DNA from 3 places in the Bacillus sp. N5-665 genome. Region 3 is predicted to be linked to each of the others. Evidence: riboswitches for the same ligand, from Rfam matches in the RefSeq annotation. Region 3 holds a riboswitch; each other region holds the start of a gene.
The links. Region 3 has a riboswitch for thiamine pyrophosphate ahead of tenA (thiaminase II). Riboswitches for the same ligand answer to the same signal wherever they lie in the genome.

Region 1 (2,277 bases), 330 kb from region 3:
ATCTTTACTTGCACTTTCTTCTTTCTTCGCCGGATTACATCCAGCCACACCTACTGCTAATAAGGCAGCCAACATAACTTTTAAACCTTTTTTCATTTCCTGCCGTCCTTTCTATATATCCATGGTGCTGTTATTCTTGCCATAAACTCCACGATAAAATACAGACATAGTGTCACCATAACAATAATTGCTGCCACACCAAATACTCGGGCTGTTAAAAAGGATTTTGTAGCTCTCGTAAGCATAACTCCTAATCCTTCACTGGCACCGAGCCATTCCCCAATAATCGCTCCCATTACGCTATATGTAACTGCAATTTTTAAACCTGAGAAAAAGTATGGAAGCACTGCTGGAAACTTTACTTTCTGGTAAACTTGCCATTTCGTTGCCTTCATCGTTTGCAACAACTTCAACATATTTTTATCTACTGTTTGAAAACCTTCTAAAATGCTAAGCGCAATCGGGAAGAAACAAACGAGTATTACTACCATTACTTTCGGTAGCATTCCATATCCAAACCAAATAATAAATAACGGTGCAAGTACAACGATTGGAATTGTTTGCGAAATAACAAGCAACGGATTTATTAAAATACGAAATAAAGGGATAACGTCCATAATAATTGCAATACTTGTCCCAATTAAAATTGCAAAGAATAGTCCAATTAAAACCTCTTGCAGTGTTTGCATCGTATTCGGTAATAGTAAATCTTTCATTCCAATTAATTCTTGAACAATGGCAGAAGGCTTCGGTAAAATCCACGGTTCAATTTTAAATAATGAAACAGATCCTTCCCATATCGCTATGAGAAGGATAAGCCAAATTGTTGTAATTATTTTAGATTGCTTCTGGTTTTGCATATTCATCACGGTACTTCCAAACCTTTTCATCTATCGTTACACCAGTGCTTGGACGATAATGGATTTTAATAGAAGTAATCACTTCTTCTGCTCCAGCATCTACACAAGCTTGTTGCGCACGTTTAATGACATCAAGAAGTACATCTAATTCTCCTTCCAGCGTTGTTTCCATTGCTCCTACTTCATAACGAACTCCCGATTGTTGTACAACTTCAATTGCTTTATCAACAACAGAATATACATCTTTTGTTTTTGCTTGTGGTACTACTGAAAATGACATTGTAACTTGTTGTGACATAGTAAAATCCCCCTTATAAAATTAAAATTTTAAAACAAGAAAAGGCTTTCCTACTGCGTAGGAAAGCCTTGTATGCAAGTTATTATAGAATAACATATGCTACATCACTTTAAGTAACTCCCTACGCTGGCATTATCCAGATCAGGTGGAGGGTCGATGTTTATTTACATCCTCTCAGCCAATTGGCTCCCCGGTCCTTAATTCGTTTTCATTGTAGCATGATTTATTTTATTGAACAAACAAAAGCATGTATAATCATTTCATTTAACTTTTAAATTCCCCAATTAACTCTTGTAACTCCTGTGAAAGCCATCTTAAAGAACTCGCTAATTCGGCAATATCTTGTACAGACATTTCCTGTTCTTTCATACTCGTTTCAATATTACTACTACTATTCGCATACATATTTGCGATATGTGATAGTTCATTTACGACACGAACAATATTTTGGCTATTTTGCAATATATCACTTGAATTGCTAAAAACAGCTCTAACTTGATTTGTAACAGATTGTGCTGATTTTGAATTTTTTTCAAAGAAAGCACCACTACTTTGAACAAATTCAATTCCAGATTCTACTTCTTTTGAAGCTTTTTGTATTGAAACAATAGCTTCTTTCGTTTCAGCTTGTGTTTCCCCTATTAATTTTGCTATATCTTTTGCTGATGCTTCCGTCTGCTCTGCTAATTTACTCACTTCATCAGCAACAACAGCAAATCCCTTTCCGGTTGCTTCAGCACGTGAAGCTTCAATAGAAGCATGTAACGCTAACGAATTAGTTTGATTTGAAATACCTGTAATTACAGTTACTATATCACTAATTTCTTTTGATTTTGTTTCCAAAGAATACATAATAGAAGATAAATCTTGTACTGCATTTTGTATTATAATCATTTGATTCATCGTCTTTTCAATAACACCATTTCCTTTTACTGAATGATGCTCCATACCTTCAGACTCTTTCGCCATTTGTTCTGCAGCATTTTTTATCTCTTCCATCTTATCTTCCATTTCATATACAATACCTAAATACTGTGGTACTGACGTTTCTTGTGACTGAGCGCTAGCTCTTAACTCAACCATAGAACTTACAATTTCTTGAACCGCCATACTATTCTC
Region 2 (2,277 bases), 1.0 Mb from region 3:
TGAACCACCACGTGAAACGATACCTGTCGTACGCTTTGCAGTAATCGGAATGTAACGAAGTAATACGCCCGCGTGAATCGTAAAGTAATCAACACCTTGCTCAGCTTGCTCAATTAACGTATCACGATACACTTCCCACGTTAAATCTTCTGCAATTCCGTTTACTTTTTCCAGCGCTTGATAGATCGGTACAGTCCCAACTGGTACAGGCGCGTTACGAATAATCCACTCACGCGTCGTATGAATATTTTTACCTGTAGATAAATCCATAATCGTATCTGCGCCCCAGCGCGTTGCCCACGTCATCTTCTCTACTTCTTCTGCAATAGAAGAAGATACAGCAGAGTTTCCGATATTTGCATTGACCTTTACGTGAAAGTTACGGCCGATAATCATCGGTTCTGCTTCCGGATGGTTAATATTCGCTGGTAAAATGGCACGACCTTCCGCGATTTCCTTACGAACAAACTCAGGCTCTACTCCTTCACGAATCGCAACATATTCCATCTCAGACGTAATGATACCATTACGTGCATAATGCATTTGCGTAACATTTGCACCATGCCTTGCTCTAAGCGGCTGGCGATCCATTTGCGGGAAAACAGGCGTATGTTTCGAAGCCACTTTCACACCGTCATCCTCTGGTTTTACTTCGCGCCCTTCGTATGCTTCTACATCTCCGCGCTCCAGGATCCAAGAGTGGCGCGGCGCCTGCAACCCCTTTTCCAGTTCCACTTTATACGCAGGATCTGTATAAGGACCGCTCGTATCATATACACGAATTGGCGGATTCGGAATACCGTTCGTTTCGCTTTGTTCAATCTCGCGCATCGGCACTTTCATACCCGTGCGTGGTCCATCCACATACACTTTCTTACTTCCTGGTAAACTCGATTTCAATTCAATTTGCTCAGCTGAAACAGACTGTTTCATAACCTTTGTTGCCCCCCTGTACGTGACAAGGACGAGATATGGCCAGCGTATGCCAAAATAAAAAGAGCCAGGTCCATAAAAAAATAAGGACCTGGCTCATAAAGACATCATTATGTAAAGCCGTTAACTTCCCTACGCTGGTACGAGCCAGATCAGGTCCAAAGGGTTAAGAAGTTCACACGCTTCTCTCTCAGCCTACGCATACGTTAGGCACCCCTAGTTTATCACTGATTTAATTTTCAATACTTTCTCATCATACACGATAATCTGAAAAATGCAAAGTTTATTTCTTTTGTTATTTATGGAATCATCCACGTTAAATAATATGCCTGTACATACGTCATAATACCAACAATAATTACGAAGAATAAACTATGCTTCACTGTAAATCGGAATAAATCTGATTCTTTTCCAGCAAGTCCAACTGCCGCACAAGCAATCGCAATCGATTGCGGAGAAATCATCTTTCCTGTTACACCGCCCGTTGTATTTGCTGCAACGAGAAGTACTTCAGATACACCGACTTGCTGCGCTGTAATCGCTTGTAAATTCGAGAACAGTGCATTCGCTGACGTATCGGATCCTGTTAAAAATACACCGATCCAGCCTAGGAATGGTGAGAAGAACGGGAATAGTCCGCCAGTTCCTGCAAGTGCTAATGCTAATGTAGAAGATAGACCAGAATAGTTTGCGATAAACGCGAATCCTAATACGAATCCGATAGATAGAATTGGCATCTTAAGTTCATGTAACGTTTCTTTAAATGTTACTACTGCATCTTTTGCACTCATTTTCAAAATAAAGATAGAAATGATACAAGCAATTAAAATTGCTGTTCCCGTCGCTGATAAAATATCTAATTTCAAGATTGCTTCATAAGGCGTCGGTTTATTTACAATTGGTTCTGCTTTCATTACTAAATTGTGTAAGCCTGGAACATCAAACTTAAACACAAGGCTTTCCAAAGCACCGCCTGGAGCAAATAACGCTTTAAAGAAACTTTGGCTCCAAATGACTACCATCACAGTTAAAATAATGAATGGAGACCATGCTTTTACTACTTTTCCTACCGTTAGTTTCGGCATAGATATCGCCGTTGCTGCTACTTCACTATTTGCTTCTTTAGACTGATAGATTTCTTTCGGCTGCCAAACTTTTAAGAATAGCGATAAACTCACTAAACTTACAAGTGCTGACGTAATATCCGGAAGTTCTGGTCCTAAGAACGTCGCTGTAATGAACTGCGTAATTGCAAATGAGCTACCTGCTACAAATAGAGCCGGCCATGTTTGTCTTACCCCTTTAAATCCATCCATTAAAAATACGATAAAGAACGGAACAAAT
Region 3 (2,277 bases):
AAAGATGCCTTCGTTAAAGCGTCCAACGCGCTAAACGGTTCATCTAACAACAATATCTCCCCGCCTGTTAATAAAGTTCGAATAAAAGATACGCGTTGTCTCATACCACCAGATAAATCTTTCGGATATTTTGTCTCATACCCTTGTAAGCCAAATTTATGTAGCAGTTCCTTGGCCTTTATTTGTGCTTCTTTCTTCTGTACACCTTGACACTCTAGCGGCAGAGCAGCATTCTCAATAATCGTTCGCCACGGCAGGAGCATATCTTTTTGGGGCATATACCCTACAGGATGGCTCTTCGTTTCTGTCAGCTCTATCTGCCCAGTACTTACTTCTTCTAAACCTGTAATAAGGCGAAATAGAGTACTTTTCCCGCATCCACTCGGTCCGATAATACTTACAAACTCTTTATCTTGTATAGAAGCATTTAATTCATTGATGATTGGTTTCTCATCATAATGAAAAGAAACATTATGAAACTGTAGTATGTTCTTGCTCCTCAAATCCCCACATCTCCTTACGATAGGACATATCCCAGAATAAATATTCAAATCGACTGGAATATAGGAAAATCTCCTCTAATCGATCTAGCTCTTTTTCAGACTTTCCAACTGCCATTTCATTTAATAAATCGATTAACCAAATACAAAGGTTACCGTATTCTTCAGAACTATATCCTTGAATCCACTCACCAAAGAACTCATGATCTCTTGCTCCAGGAATATCATTTAAACGCTTTCCAATTTCCCAGTAGCTCCACATACATGGAAGAAGTGCTGCTATTAATTCCGCAAGTGTGCCATTTTGAGATACAGACATCATGTAATTTGTATAAGCTAAATTTTTAGCAGATGGCTTTGCAGACTCTATCTCTTCTATAGAAATTCCAAGTCTTTTTGCATACTGTTTATGGATTGTCATTTCTCCATTTAATATGCCATCAATTTGTTCAGCAAATTTCCCCATTACTTGTGGGTTCGTTGCTTTTACAACACCAATCGCATATAGCTTTGCATAATCTAACAAATATAAATAATCTTGAATAATGTAATACTGAAACTTATCTTTTTCTAACGTGCCATCCCCCATACCTACTACAAACGGATGATTATGACTCATCTCCCAAACTGGTTGTACAGTTTCTAATAATCTATCGCAAAATTTCATTTCTCTATCCCCTTTCGATTTATATATCTAAATAAAAAACCACTTCTAAATAAGAAGTGGTTACAGCAAATAAAATTATAATTTATTCGTTGCTCCACTTCCCTTCGCTAGTATTACCTAGATCAGGTGTTATAAGGGTTAAGGATTATTCCTCTCTCAGCACAACAAGCACCCCTAGTGGTTTCAATATGAAATTTTCAAACAAAAAAGCCCCGTTTCTATACGCAAAGAAACGGGGACTTATTATTAGTGTCCGAATTGCTTCCCTACGCTAGCATAATCTAGATCAGGTAATGAAAAGGATCAAAGGCTTACGGCCTACTCTCAGCTGGCAACACCAGCTCTCCTAGCAAACTATGAAATTATCACTGTCAGTATAACATCGTAATAAGACATCATCAACTGTTTTAATTTTCTCAATTGTCAACAAAATAACAAAACTATATACTACTTATATTCTATCTTAGAAATTATTATCCTAATTAATCGGATAAAAAGGAATCATTATCCTCAAAAAATTTATTTTTATATTGATTTCATATTACATTTATGTGAATACACCCACTATATTATATCTTTATACTATAATAAAATTACAACTATACAACTAGAGGAGGTCTCTATTATATGAATATGAAAGCTACTGCTTTAACAGCAACTACTGTCGCAATTGCCTCTTTACTTCCTTCTATGGGAGAAACAAATGTACAAACAGCCAACGCTGAACAATTATCTAATGTGAAAACTGGATATGTCAAAGTCGATCAAGTAGCCTTACATACAAAAGATAACGCAAATAGCTCATCAATTGATACAATTCGCTTTAATACGAAAGTGAACATACTTGAAACAACTAATGGCTGGTATAAAGTATCTGTTAATAATAAAGTAGGTTACGTACAAAAAGATGCTATTCTACTAAAAAACAAACTTCAATCTAATAATCAATACATCGTTAATGCCAATGCATTAAACGTTCGTTCTGAACCTAATTTAGAATCTTCAATTTTAGATGTATTACCAAATGGAAAATTCATTACCATTCAAGAAGAACAAGGCGAGTGGTATAAAATTTTACATAATGGCAAAACAGGTTACGTACAAAAAGCA

Region 1: linked by a shared signal. The riboswitch ahead of MNO09_RS28810 (MTH1187 family thiamine-binding protein) and the one ahead of tenA (thiaminase II) in region 3 are both predicted to bind thiamine pyrophosphate.
Region 2: linked by a shared signal. The riboswitch ahead of thiC (phosphomethylpyrimidine synthase ThiC) and the one ahead of tenA (thiaminase II) in region 3 are both predicted to bind thiamine pyrophosphate.

What each region holds. Positions count from the first base shown of each region.
Region 1 is NZ_CP093325.1:5,106,819-5,109,095, forward strand. It holds gene MNO09_RS28800 (ABC transporter substrate-binding protein) at 1-96, opposite strand, end outside; gene MNO09_RS28805 (ABC transporter permease) at 93-866, opposite strand; gene MNO09_RS28810 (MTH1187 family thiamine-binding protein) at 838-1,158, opposite strand; TPP riboswitch at 1,260-1,361, opposite strand; gene MNO09_RS28815 (methyl-accepting chemotaxis protein) at 1,423-2,277, opposite strand, start outside.
Region 2 is NZ_CP093325.1:279,236-281,512, reverse strand. It holds gene thiC (phosphomethylpyrimidine synthase ThiC) at 1-933, opposite strand, end outside; TPP riboswitch at 1,046-1,161, opposite strand; gene lldP (L-lactate permease) at 1,233-2,277, opposite strand, start outside.
Region 3 is NZ_CP093325.1:4,778,545-4,780,821, forward strand. It holds gene MNO09_RS27185 (ABC transporter ATP-binding protein) at 1-503, opposite strand, end outside; gene tenA (thiaminase II) at 472-1,167, opposite strand; TPP riboswitch at 1,250-1,353, opposite strand; TPP riboswitch at 1,414-1,525, opposite strand; gene MNO09_RS27195 (SH3 domain-containing protein) at 1,795-2,277, shown strand, end outside.